One region of the Amycolatopsis sp. NPDC004378 genome, then DNA from elsewhere that is predicted to be linked to it. Evidence: riboswitches for the same ligand, from Rfam matches in the RefSeq annotation. Region 1 holds a riboswitch; the other holds the start of a gene.
What was found. Region 1 has a riboswitch for glycine ahead of gcvP (aminomethyl-transferring glycine dehydrogenase). Riboswitches for the same ligand answer to the same signal wherever they lie in the genome.
Positions count from the first base shown of each region.

Region 2: linked by a shared signal. The riboswitch ahead of gcvP (aminomethyl-transferring glycine dehydrogenase) and the one ahead of gcvP (aminomethyl-transferring glycine dehydrogenase) in region 1 are both predicted to bind glycine.

Region 1 covers NZ_JBSGDR010000005.1:342,911-349,620, reverse strand. The annotation lists gene ACWEN0_RS19245 (glutamine synthetase family protein) at 1-198, shown strand, start outside; gene ACWEN0_RS19240 (gamma-glutamyl-gamma-aminobutyrate hydrolase family protein) at 179-889, shown strand; gene ACWEN0_RS19235 (aldehyde dehydrogenase family protein) at 886-2,250, shown strand; gene ACWEN0_RS19230 (3-oxoacyl-ACP reductase) at 2,250-3,017, shown strand; gene ACWEN0_RS19225 (hypothetical protein) at 3,014-3,211, opposite strand; gene ACWEN0_RS19220 (hypothetical protein) at 3,287-3,667, opposite strand; gene ACWEN0_RS19215 (helix-turn-helix domain-containing protein) at 3,772-5,064, shown strand; glycine riboswitch at 5,234-5,332, shown strand; gene gcvP (aminomethyl-transferring glycine dehydrogenase) at 5,372-6,710, shown strand, end outside.
Region 2 covers NZ_JBSGDR010000003.1:233,491-240,200, forward strand. The annotation lists gene garA (glycogen accumulation regulator GarA) at 1-393, shown strand, start outside; gene ftsR (transcriptional regulator FtsR) at 390-1,136, shown strand; gene ACWEN0_RS12695 (bifunctional nuclease family protein) at 1,352-1,825, shown strand; gene ACWEN0_RS12700 (MerR family transcriptional regulator) at 1,932-2,327, shown strand; gene trxA (thioredoxin) at 2,339-2,674, shown strand; gene ACWEN0_RS12710 (TetR/AcrR family transcriptional regulator) at 2,655-3,287, opposite strand; gene ACWEN0_RS12715 (MerR family transcriptional regulator) at 3,567-4,145, shown strand; glycine riboswitch at 4,188-4,286, shown strand; gene gcvP (aminomethyl-transferring glycine dehydrogenase) at 4,456-6,710, shown strand, end outside.

The DNA.
Region 1 (6,710 bases):
GCGTACAACTCCGACCGCGGCACCGTGCCGACCACTTTGCCCGAGGCGGCCGCGGCGCTGGCCGGCAGCGAGCTGGCGCGGGAGGCGTTCGGCGACGACGTCGTCGACCACTACCTGAACGCGGCCAAGATCGAGATCGACGCCTACAACGCCGCCGTCACCGATTGGGAGCTCGTCCGTGGCTTCGAGCGCCTCTAAACCGGTCATCGGCCTCACCAGCTACCTCGAACCCGCGAAGTTCCTGGTCTGGGAGACCGAAGCCGTGCTGCTGCACCGGGTGTACGTCGACTGCGTCGTCGCGGCAGGCGGCATCCCGGTGCTGCTGCCGCCGGTGTCGGCCGAGCACGACCGGCTCGTGTCCACAGTGGACGGCCTGGTGCTGACCGGCGGCGCCGACGTCGAGCCCGAGCGCTACGGCCGGGAGGCGCACCCCGCGACCTACACCCGGCCGGACCGGGACGCCTTCGAGTTCGGCCTGTTCGAAGCGGCCCGGCGCGCCGGAAAGCCGGTGCTCGGCGTGTGCCGGGGCCTGCAGGTGATGAGCGTCGCCCTCGGCGGCTCGCTGGTCCAGCACCTGCCGGAGGCGACGGGGGCCACCGAGCACCAGCCCGCGCCCGCGACGTTCGGCCGCGGCACGGTCACGCTCGCCGAGGGCAGCCGGGCGGCGGCGATCCTCGGCCCGGAAACCAAGACCCTGTGCTACCACCACCAGGCGATCGACCGGCTCGGCGCCGGCCTGGACCCGGTGGGCTGGGCGGCCGACGGCACGATCGAGGCCGCCGAAGTGCCCGGCGAGTTCACCCTGGGCGTGCAGTGGCACCCCGAGCAGGACAGCGACGACGTGCGGCTGTTCCAGGCCCTGGTCGAAGCGAGCAAGGAGAAGCGATGACGACGTTCGACGTCCGGAACCCCGCCACCGAGGAGGTGGTGCGGACCGTCCCGCTGACGAGCGCGGAGGAGACCGACGCGGCGATCGCCCGCGCGCAGGCGGCGTTCCCGGCCTGGCGCGACGTCACGCCCGGCGACCGCGCGCGGCTGCTGCGGCGCTTCGCCGACGCCGTCGAGGCCGACATCGAGCACCTCGCGCGGCTGGAGGTCGAGAACTCCGGCCACACGATCGGCAACGCGCGCTGGGAGGCGGGCAACGTCCGCGACGTCCTCAACTACTACTCCGCCGCGCCGGAACGCCTGATCGGCAAGCAGATCCCGGTACCGGGCGGGGTCAACGTCACGTTCCATGAGCCGCTGGGCGTGGTCGGCGTGATCGTGCCGTGGAACTTCCCGATGCCGATCGCCGGCTGGGGCTTCGCGCCCGCGCTCGCCGCCGGCAACACCGTCGTCCTCAAGCCCGCCGAGCTGACGCCGCTGACCGCCGTCCGGCTCGGTGAACTCGCACGCGAAGCGGGCATTCCCGAGGACGTCTTCCAGGTGCTGCCCGGCAAGGGATCCGTGGTCGGGCAACGGTTCGTCGACCACCCGGGCGTGCGCAAGGTCGTGTTCACCGGTTCCACCGAGGTCGGCAAGCAGATCATGGCCGGCTGCGCGGCGCAGGTGAAGCGCGTGACGCTGGAGCTGGGCGGCAAGAACGCGAACATCGTCTTCGCCGACTCCGACCTGGAGAAGGCCGCGGCGACCGCGCCCTACGGCGTCTTCGACAACGCGGGGCAGGACTGCTGCGCGCGGTCGCTGATCCTGGTGCAGGCGAGCGCGTACGACCGGTTCATGGAGCTCCTGGAGCCCGCCGTGCACGGCGTCGTCGTCGGCGACCCCGGCGACGAGAAGACCGAGATGGGGCCGCTGATCTCGGCCGGGCACCGGGAAAAGGTGGCGTCCTACGTGCCGGACGACGCGCCGGTCGCGTTCCGCGGCAGCGCGCCCGCCGGGCCCGGCTACTGGTTCCCGCCGACCGTCCTGACCCCGCCCGACCTGCGGCACCCGGCCGTGGCGGAGGAGGTGTTCGGCCCGGTCGTCGCGGTCGTCCCGTTCGACGGGGAAGCCGACGCGATCCGGATGGCCAACGCGACCGAGTACGGCCTGTCCGGGTCGATCTGGACCCGCGACGCCGGTCGCGCGTTCCGCGTGGCGCGCGGCGTCGAAGCCGGCAACCTGTCGGTGAACTCGCACTCTTCGGTGCGCTACTGGACGCCGTTCGGCGGGTTCAAGCAGTCCGGCCTCGGCCGCGAGCTGGGCCCCGACGCCGCGGCGGCGTTCACCGAAACCAAGAACGTCTTTCTCAGCACGGAGGAGTAATGGTCCAGCGTTTCGAAGGCCGCGTCGCGGTCATCACCGGCGGCGCGAGCGGCATCGGCCTCGCGTCGGCCCGGCGCCTGGCGAGCGAAGGCGCGAAGGTCGTCATCGGCGATCTGACGCCGGATTCGGGCAAGGCCGCGGCCGACGAGGTCGGCGGCGCGTTCATCCAGACCGACGTCACCGACGCCGAGCAGGTCGAGAACCTGTTCCACAGCACGGTGGAGCAGTTCGGCTCGGTCGACGTCGCGTTCAACAACGCGGGGATCTCACCGCCCGAGGACGACTCGATCCTGACCACCGGCATCGAGGCGTGGGAGAAGGTCCAGCGCGTCAACCTGACGTCGGTGTACCACTGCTGCAAGGCCGTCCTGCCGCACATGCAGCGCCAGGGCCGCGGCTCGATCATCAACACGGCGTCGTTCGTCGCGGTGATGGGCGCGGCGACGTCGCAGATTTCGTACACGGCGTCCAAGGGCGGCGTGCTGGCGATGAGCCGCGAGCTGGGCGTGCAGTTCGCGCGGGAGAACATCCGCGTCAACGCACTGTGCCCGGGCCCGGTCAACACGCCGCTGCTGAAGGAGCTGTTCGCGAAGGACCCGGAACGCGCCGCGCGGCGCCTGGTGCACGTGCCGGTGGGTCGCTTCGCCGAGCCGGAGGAGATCGCGGCGGCGGTGGCGTTCCTGGCGAGCGACGACGCCAGCTTCATCACGGCGTCGCAGTTCCTGGTCGACGGCGGCATCTCGGGCGCCTACGTCACCCCGATCTAACGCTTGGTCGGTTTCTTGACGCCGTACACCTCCCGGAGGTAGGTCCAGGCGGCGTTGAGCTTCTTGCGCTCCTCGGAGACGAGCCGTTCGCGCCGCCGCAGCACGCGAACGGCGATCTCCGAGGCGAGAAAGGCGCCGGCGGCGAAGGTGAGCACGCCGACGATGAGCGTCAGGGCGATGATGGTGGTGGTCATGCTCACCAGCGTCGACGCCGAATGGGCGATTCGTCCCTGCGCAAAGCTAGCGGGTTTCGTCAGCTTCGTGCGGGCCTATTTGCGAGAGCAGACGTTCCGCTCCATCGACGCGACCAGCATGTCGGCCTTCGCCCTGTCGCCCACCGATACGGCGGTGTACCCGACGACCTCGCTTCGCGGCATGTGGGCGAGGTTGTCGCACGCGATGTCCGTGGACCGCTTCGAGCTGGGCAGGAGCTCCTGCACCTGGTCCGCCGAGGCCACGGTGCCGGGAAAGATGATCGACACCGTGTCGCGGACCACCGCTTCGTAGTCCGGCTCGCTCCTGGCGGGACCGGAGCTCCGGTCCACGGCCAGTGCGATCGACACCGCGATGACGACCACCGCGGCGACACTTACGAGCGCGAGACCGGCGACCACGGGTCGGCGTCGGGGGGCGCGGGGTTCCGTCGTCATGGCCGGTCTCCTTCCGCGGACGGCACTGGTGTCGCGCCATCGGGGGCCGGTGTTGCGTCGGCTGCTCGATCGTTACGAGCCAGGAGCTGCGTTAGCTTTGTGAGGTGACGCACTGGCGCGCCGACGAGTGGGCGGAAGCGGTCCGGACGGGCATCCGCGCGAAAGGCCTCTCCCTCGACGAGGCCGCCCGGCGGATCGGCGTTCCGACGTCGACGCTGCGCAGCTGGATCGAGCACCGGCACGCGCCGAAGGTGACCGTTTTCGATCACTGGGCTCAGCTCGCCGAAGTCACCGGGCTCGGCGAGGCCGACCTCCTGCGCGTTGCCGGGGTGCTGCCCGACTCCCTCGCGAGTCCGGTGCACGTCGCGCACGCCGCGAAAGCCCTTCGGGAGGGCATCGACCGGGCCGGGCAGTTCCTGCGGCAGGCCACCGCGCTCGTCTACTCCTCGCCCGGCACCCAGGTGGCCAACGCCATCGCCGCGTCGCCGGTCGACTGGGAGATTCGGATCCGGTCCGCCACCCGCGGGGACGAGGTCCGCGTCACCTACCACCACTACGTCGGGATCGTGCCGCCGCGGGACTTCCCGCACGACGACGCCGAGGTGCGGCGGATCCTCGAGCACGACATCCTCGGCGAGCTGTGGCGGCCGCTCGGGCTGTACTGGCGGGTCGCCGAGGTGCACGACTGGCACGAGCCGCCGCGGCTGGTGATCCAGGTGCCCGAGCAGGAGGCGACGCGCCCACCTGCGCCGTCGCCGGTGGTCTCCGCGCCGCCCGTGGTGGTGCTGTCGCCGATCTGGGGCTACGGCGAGCTGCTCGCGTCCCTGGTCGCCGACGGCCTCGGGTTCGGCAACGTCGACTTCCGCTACTTCGGCCTCCCGGACGCGATGGCCGACCGCGTCCGGATCACCGCCCGCGAGCTGGCCGGGCCCGCGCCGCAGCTGGTGCACTCGGTGCCGCCGATCATGCTGCTGCACGGCTTGGCCGTGCCCGACCTGACCGGCCGGCTTCCGGTCGTCGTCCGCTACGGCCCCCGCATGCGCGAGCGGGCAGCGCGGATTTACCGCGAGCCGCTGCTCGAAGCCGGGTTTTCCGACCCCGAGGAGGGCGCGAAGGCGATCGAGGACGCGATCTCGGTGCCGCCGGGCTGCGAGTACTTCGAGGTGACGCTCGCCGACGAGGACGTCTTCGACGGCGACCACCCCTCGCTCGACCGGCTCAACGACTCGGTCGCGTGGCTCGCCGAGCAGATCGTCGAGCAGGTGCTGCTCGGCGCCGGGCACCCGCCGGTGCCGCTGGGCGGGCCGCTGAAACGCCTGGTCCTGCCCTCGGGGCGGGTGCGGCGGCCGCCCGCGCTGGCCGGGAGCGTCGTGCGTCGAGCCGCGCTCGAAAACTGATGTGGCGTTGCCCGGGTGAAGTAGACGGACCTCGAACGGGCCGGGTACCGTAACCGCCACAACTGCAGATCGGGCCGTAGAGCCGGGGCGGGAGAGTCCTCACGACGTCAGTGGGGCACCGAAGGAGCAAACTCCCCAGAATCTCTCAGGTACCTGTTACCGCTTCGCGCGAGGCCACTCTGGAAAGCAGGCGCACCCGCGCCTCACCCAAGGTGAAAGCCGTGTCTCCCACGGTGAAACTCTCAGGTGCCATGACAGAGGGGGAGTTCCCAGCGCACCGCTGTGTGCCCGGCCCGAGGAGCTCCCCATCACTTCAACGCAGTTCGACGCCCGCCACATCGGCCCGTCCGAGGCCGAACGCGCGAAGATGCTGGCCGAGTGCGGCTACGGCAGCCTGGACGCCCTCGTCGGCGCCGCCGTGCCGAGCGCCATCCGCGCGACGAAGGAACTCACCCTTCCGCCCGCCGCGTCCGAAGAGGACGCCACCGCGGAGCTGCGCGCCCTCGCCGCGCGCAACCGGCCGATGACGCAGATGATCGGCCTCGGCTACTCCGACACCGTCACCCCGGGCGTGATCCGCCGCAACGTCCTCGAGAACCCGGCCTGGTACACGGCGTACACGCCCTACCAGCCGGAGATCTCCCAGGGCCGGCTCGAAGCCCTCCTCAACTTCCAGACGATGGTCGCCGACCTGACCGGCCTGGCCACCGCCAACGCCTCGCTGCTGGACGAGTCGACCGCCGTCGCCGAGGCCGTCACGCTGATGCGCCGCGCGTCCAAGTCGAAGTCGAACAAGGTCGTCCTCGACGCCGAGTGCCTGCCGCAGACCATCGCGGTCGTCCGGACCCGCGTCGAGGCCCTCGGCATCGAGGTCGAGGTCCGCGACCTGCTCACCGGCCTGCCGGACGAGTTCTTCGGCGTCGTCGTCCAGTACCCCGGCGCGTCCGGCGTGCTGCGCGGCCGCGGCTTCTACCACGCGATTTCCGAGTCGGCGAAGGCCGCGGGCGCGCTGTTCACCGTCGCCGCCGACCTCCTCGCGCTGACGCTCATCACCTCGCCCGGCGAGTTCGGCGCCGACGTTGCCGCCGGGTCGACCCAGCGCTTCGGCGTCCCGCTCGGCTACGGCGGCCCGCACGCCGGGTACATGTCCGTCCGCGCCGGGCTCGAGCGCTCGCTGCCCGGGCGCCTGGTCGGCGTCTCGGTCGACGCCGACGGCAACCCGGCTTACCGGCTGGCGCTGCAGACCCGTGAGCAGCACATCCGCCGCGAGAAGGCGACCTCCAACATCTGCACGGCGCAGGTGCTCCCGGCCGTCCTGGCCGCGATGTACGCGGTCTACCACGGCCCGGACGGCCTGAAGCAGATCGCCCAGCGCGTCCACGGCCTCGCCGCGGGCTTCGCCGAGGCGCTGCGCAAGACCGGCGTCGAGGTCGTCCACGAGTCGTTCTTCGACACCGTCGTCGCGCGCGTCCCGGGTCAGGCCGCCGAGGTCCACGCGGCCGCCCGCGAGGCCGGGATCAACCTCGGCCACGTCGACGCCGACCACGTCCGCGTCGCGTTCGACGAGGTCAGCACCCCCGCGATCACGGCGAAGGTCCTGCGCGCGTTCGGCGTCGAGGAAGAGACCCAGGACAGCGTCGCGCTGC
Region 2 (6,710 bases), on a different contig from region 1:
CTGGCCGAAGCCGAAGGCCACGAGTCCGCCCCGGCCGCGGAGGCACCGGTCCAGGGCGTCGACGCCCTGCCGCCGGGTTCGGCCCTGCTGGTCGTGAAGCGCGGGCCCAACGCGGGTTCGCGGTTCCTGCTCGACCGCGACACCACCAGCGCCGGGCGGCACCCGGACAGCGACATCTTCCTGGACGACGTCACGGTCTCCCGCCGGCACGCCGAGTTCCGGCGTGAGGGCGGCGAGTTCGTCGTCATCGACGTCGGCAGCCTCAACGGCACCTACGTCAACCGCGAGCCGGTCGACCAGGCCGTCCTCGCGGGGGGCGACGAGGTGCAGATCGGGAAGTTCCGCCTGGTCTTCCTGACCGGCCCGGGTCACGGGGGCCAGGGGGCGCAGTGACGGCGGCCGGGCGGCCACAGAACCACGGATTGAGCATCGGGGCGGTCCTGGCGCAGCTGCGCCAGGACTTTCCCGACGTCACCATCTCCAAGATCCGGTTCCTCGAAGCCGAAGGCCTGGTCCAGCCGGGCCGGACGGCGTCGGGGTACCGGCAGTTCGCCGCGGCGGACGTGGAGCGCCTGCGGTTCGTCCTGGCCGCCCAGCGGGACCACTACCTCCCGTTGAAGGTCATCAAGGAGCAGCTCGACGCGGCGGACTCGGGCGCGGATACCACCGCGGCCCTGCCCCGGCCGCCGCGCCGGCTGGTGCCGATCGACGCGCCGGCGGAGAACGTCGGCCTGCCCGTGGCGGACGACTTCGCCGCGGGCAAGGAGCTGCGCCTGACCCAGGAGGAGCTCCTGGAGCAGGCGGGCATCGACGCGGCGGTGCTGGCCGAGCTGCAGCAGTACGGCCTGGTCCGGCCCGGTCCCGCGGGGTTCTTCGACCCCGACGCGGTGCTGGTCGCGCGCACGGTGAAGGCGATGACCGAATTCGGTATCGAGCCGAGACACCTGCGTGCCTTCCGCGCCGCGGCCGACCGCGAGGTCGGGTTGCTGGAGCAGATCGTGACCCCGGTGTACCGGCACCGTGACCCGGAAGCGAAGTCGCGCGCCGACGAGGTCGTCCGGGAGCTCGCGGCACTGTCCGTGACGCTTCACACGCTCCTCGTCAAAGCGGGAATCCGCGGCGTGACCGGGTGTTGATCGTAACGGGGCAGTGAGATCCTCTTTGCGGTCCCATGTCAATGACTGAATGTTCGGCACCGCATGCCGTACCGTGAAGGCAAGGGTTTGCGGCAGGCGAACCGAGATAGTCTCGACAGCGAGCACAGCGCGGGGATGACGGGTAGCGTCGGCAGTGGCGGCGTCGAGCCGTTCCAGCGTTTGAGCCCGTGTGCGCGAGAGGGAGGCGAAGCCCGATGAGCGAAATGCGCGTCGTCGGTGTGCGGGTCGAGCTGCCCGCGAATCAGCCGATCTTGTTGCTGCGGGAGACCGAGGGTGAACGGTACCTGCCGATCTGGATCGGCTCGGTCGAAGCCACCGCCATCGCCTTGGAGCAACAGGGAGTCCGGCCGGCCCGGCCGCTCACGCATGACCTGCTGAAAGAGGTCATCGGAGCACTCGGCCGCGAGCTGGAGCAGGTCGTCATCACCGACCTGAAGGAAGGCACGTTCTTCGCGGAGCTCGTCTTCGACGGCGACATCCGCGTGTCCGCCCGGCCGAGCGACTCGGTCGCCCTGGCCCTGCGGATCGGCGTCCCGATCCACGCGGTGGACGCGGTGCTGGAAGAGGCCGGCCTGATCATCCCGGACGAGCAGGAGGACGAGGTCGAGAAGTTCCGCGAGTTCCTCGACTCGGTTTCGCCCGAGGACTTCCGGGGTGCGGACACCTGATCCCGCGGGCGAGTGCGTCCGGGGGCACGCCCCCGGACCCCATGACCCTCCCGCGGTAGCGGGATTCACTTGCCTTGACGTGGACGTCAACGTCTAGCGTCGGGGTATGCGGATCGGAGAGCTTGCGCAGCGCACGGGTGTCACCACCCGTGCGCTGCGGTTTTACGAGGCCCAGGGCCTCCTCGCGGCCCGGCGCTCGGCGAACGGCTACCGCGAGTACGACGAGGACGACCTGCAGCTGGTCAAGGAGATCCAGACCCTGCAGACGATCGGTCTGACCCTCGACGAGACCCGGCCCTTCGTCGAATGCCTGCGCAGTGGCCACGAGACCGGCGACGCCTGCGAGAGCTCCATCGAGGTCTACCGGCGCAAGCTCGAAGAAGCCGACGCGCTCCTCGCCCGGCTCGGCGGCATCCGCGCCGAGCTGGCCGCGAAGCTCGCCGGCGCCCTCGCCCGGCAGGCGCCCGATCCGTGCGTCGTCCCCGATTCCCCGCGTCCGTGAAGGAGCCCGCCATGTCCGAAGTCGTCGCAGTCACCGACTCGACGTTCCCCGAAGTGCTCGGCAGCGACGTGCCCGTGCTGGTCGAGTTCTGGGCCACCTGGTGCGGGCCGTGCCGGATGGTCGGCCCGGTCCTCGCCCAGCTCGCGGCCGAGCGGGCCGGGGAGCTCACCGTCCGGAAGATCAACGCCGACGAGAACCCGGAGACGACCCGGTCCTACCAGGTCATGTCCCTGCCCACGATGATCCTCTTCTCGGGCGGCGAGCCGGTCGAGACGATCGTCGGCGCCTTCCCGAAGGCCCGCATCGAAGAGCGCCTCGACCGCGCCCTCACGGCGCCGTCGCTTTGACGAACGTGTCCGCGACCTCGCGCTCGTACTTCTCCAGGTCCAGCGACGGGTCGGCCGCGTACGCCGCGGCCACCCCGTCGATGGCCTGCGCGATCGACATCGCCATCACCTCGGGCGTGAACCCGCCGAACACGCCCTCGGCCTGACCCTGCTTGAGCTGGCGCGCGAGCCCGTGCACCCGCATGTCGTCGACCAGGACCTTCGTCATCGACCAGCCCTCGGCGTCGTCCGCGTTGGCCGACAGCTCCGAGAGCACCTTGACGCACTCCGGGTAGGCGCGCAGGAAGGCGATCGACGTCTCGATGTGCGCCCGCAGGTAGCCGGGCCGGTCCGCCGGGTCGAGCCCGCCGCCGGTCCGTGAGGCGAGGAACTCGTTCTTCGTCTCGACGACCGTGCTGAGCACGGCCTGCATCAGGCCGGCCTTGTTCGTGAAGTGGTAGGAGATGAGCCGGGTGCTGCTGAGCCCGGCGCGCTCCTTGATCTTGGCGAACGTCGTCTTGCGGTAGCCGAGGTCGGACAGGACGCCGATGGTCGCCCCGACGATCTGCGCCCGGCGGGCCGCCTCCGTGACGCTGAGCCCCAGGTCCGCCATGAGGTCGGTGTTTACTTGCATGAGTAAAAAGTTACTCGGCTGAGTAAAAGCGGTCAAGAGGTTTGAACCACCGCGTCCGGGGTACGGTGAACGGCGCAAAGGCTCATCCGTCCGTTGAGGCTTGCCGCGCGTCGCGTTGACCGGCACTGTCCGGGCGCTTACCGTCGAAGGAGGTAAATCGCCACGGTGTGATTCGACGGTCTGGGGCCGGACCGTGGTGGTTGATCTCCGGTCGGTCCCGCTCCTGGGACTTTCCGGCTGTCATTCGCCGGCCGTCAGGTCGGGCGAGGGGAGGCTTGCGTGGTCGAGGCTGGTTCCGAGAAGCAGCCTGTTGAGGTCGCGAGTGGCGAGCAGGGTGAGCTGTTCCCCGACAACTCGCTGCCGGACGAGCTGGTGGGCTACCGCGGCCCGGCGGCGTGCCAGATCGCGGGCATCACCTACCGCCAGCTCGACTACTGGGCCCGGACGAAGCTGGTCGCACCCAGCATCCGCACCGCACACGGCTCCGGCTCGCAGCGGCTGTACTCGTTCAAGGACATCCTGGTCCTCAAGGTCGTCAAGCGGCTGCTGGACACCGGGGTCTCGCTGCAGAACATCCGGGTCGCCGTCGACCACCTGCGCGTGCGCGGGGTCCGCGACCTGGCCCGGGTGACGCTGTTCTCCGACGGCACCACGGTCTACGAGTGCACGTCGCCGGAGGAGATCGTCGATCTGCTCCAGGGCGGCCAGGGCGTGTTCGGCATCGCGGTCAGCGGCGCCATGCAGGAGATCAGCGGGACGATCCACGAGTTCCCGGCCGAACGGGCCGACGGCGGCGTCGTCGAGACGCACGAGCCGGACGAGCTGACCCAGCGCCGCAACGCCCGCAAGACCGGGTGATCACCGCTGCGGCGGACGGAGTAAGGTTCCCCGTGCGGTCGACGAATCCGCGCGGGAGAGTCCGAGCCACACCTTGAGCTCGGCGCCGAAGGAGCAAGTCCTCCCCGGAACCTCTCAGGCACCCTGGACCGCGCGGATGAGACGCCTCTGGAAAGCGGGTCGTCAGGACACAGCCTGATGGCCCCGCCGACGGTGCAAGCCCGGCTCAACCTCGGGCGAAACTCTCAGGCGCCCTCCGGGGTACGGACAGAGTGGGGAGGGCCAGGACATCGCGGTCCCGGCCCAGCCCCGCCGTCCCCAGGAGGCCCCCGTGAACCCGTCACTCGCCTCGCTGGAACAGGGAATCCCCTTCGCCGAGCGGCACATCGGGCCCGGGCCGGGCGAACTCCGCCGGATCCTCGACGTCATCGGCGTCGCCTCCCTCGACGAACTCGCCGAGCGCGCCGTTCCTTCGTCGTTGCGCTCCTCGTCGGCGGCTTTGGAACTGCCGCCCGCCGCCACCGAGGCCCAGGCGCTCGCCGAACTGCGGGAGCTGGCCGCGCGGAACCGGCCGATGGCCCAGATGATCGGGCTCGGCTACCACGACACCGTGACGCCGCCCGTCATCCGGCGGAACGTCCTCGAGAACCCGGCCTGGTACACGGCCTACACGCCCTACCAGCCGGAAATCTCCCAGGGTCGCCTCGAGGCCCTGCTCAACTTCCAGACCATGGTCGCCGACCTGACCGGGCTGCCCGTCGCCAACGCGTCCCTGCTCGACGAGGCCACCGCGGCCGCCGAGGCGATGACCCTGGTGCGCCGCGCCGGCAAGTCGGCCTCCAGCCGGTTCGTCGTCGACGAGGACACCCTGCCGCAGACCCTCGCCGTCCTCCGCACACGGGCCGAACCGCTGGGCATCGAGCTGGTCGTCGAAGACCTGTCCCAAGGGCTCACCGGACTCGGGCTCGGCGGCGACTTCTTCGGCGTGCTGCTGTCCTACCCCGGCGCGTCCGGTGCGGTGCGCGAACTCGACCTGACGATCGCCGACGCCAAGAAGCACGGCGCCGCGGTGGTCGTCGCGGCCGACCCGCTCGCCTTGACCCTGGTGCGGCCGCCGGGAGAGCTGGGTGCCGACGTCGCCGTCGGGTCCACCCAGCGGTTCGGCGTCCCGCTCGGCTTCGGCGGCCCGCACGCGGCCTACCTCGCGGTCCGCAAGGGGCTCGAACGGCAGCTGCCGGGCCGGCTGGTCGGCGTCTCGAAGGACGCCGACGGCGCCCCCGCGTACCGGCTCGCGTTGCAGACCCGCGAGCAGCACATCCGCCGCGAGAAGGCCACCTCGAACATCTGCACCGCGCAGGTCCTGCCGGCCGTGATGGCGTCGATGTACGCGGTGTACCACGGGCCCGACGGCCTGCGCGGGATCGCCCTGCGGGCCCACCGGATGGCGACCGTGCTGGCCGCCGGGCTCTGCGAGGGCGGCGTCGACGTCGTGCACGGCGAGTTCTTCGACACGGTCGTCGCGGCGGTGCCCGGCCGCGCGGACCTGGTCGTCGAGACGGCTCGCGACCTCGGCGTCAACCTGCGCCGCGTCGACGACGACCACGTCGGCGCCGCCTGCGACGAGACGACCACGCGGGAACGCCTTTCGCTGGTCTGGAAGGCGTTCGGCGTCTCGGTGTCCGATGTGGACGGCCTCGACGCGGACACCGCGGACGCGCTCCCGGCGCCGCTGCGGCGCACGAGCGACTTCCTGACGCACCCGGTGTTCCACGCCCACCGCTCGGAAACCGCGCTGCTGCGGTACCTCCGGCGGCTGTCGGACAAGGACGTCGCGCTCGACCGCAGCATGATCCCGCTGGGCTCGTGCACGATGAAGCTCAACGCCACCGCCGAGATGGAACCGGTCACCTGGCCGGAGTTCGCCGGACTCCACCCGTTCGCGCTCGCCGAAGACGCCGCCGGACTGCTGACGATCGTCGCGGACCTGACCGCCTGGCTCTCCCGGATCACCGGCTACGACACGGTTTCCGTGCAGCCCAACGCCGGCAGCCAGGGCGAGTTCGCCGGGCTGCTGGCGATCCGCGCCTACCACCGCGCACGCGGCGAAGGCGACCGCGACGTCTGCCTGATCCCGGCCAGCGCGCACGGCACGAACGCGGCCAGCGCCGTGATGGCGGGTATGCGGGTGGTCGTCGTCCGCTGCGACGACGCCGGGAACATCGACCTCGCCCACCTGCGGTCCACTGTGGACGAGCACCGGGCCGGCCTGGCCGCGATCATGATCACCTACCCGTCGACGCACGGGGTCTACGAGGACACCGTCGGCGAGGTGTGCGAGCTGGTGCACGACGCGGGCGGCCAGGTGTACGTCGACGGCGCCAACCTCAACGCCTTGATCGGCGTCGCGCAGTACGGGCGCTTCGGCGCGGACGTCTCGCACCTCAACCTGCACAAGACCTTCTGCATCCCGCACGGCGGCGGTGGTCCCGGCGTCGGGCCGATCGGCGTTCGCGCGCACCTGGCGCCGTTCCTGCCGAACCACCCGCTGCAGCCGGCCGCCGGCCCGGAGACGGGCGTCGGCCCGGT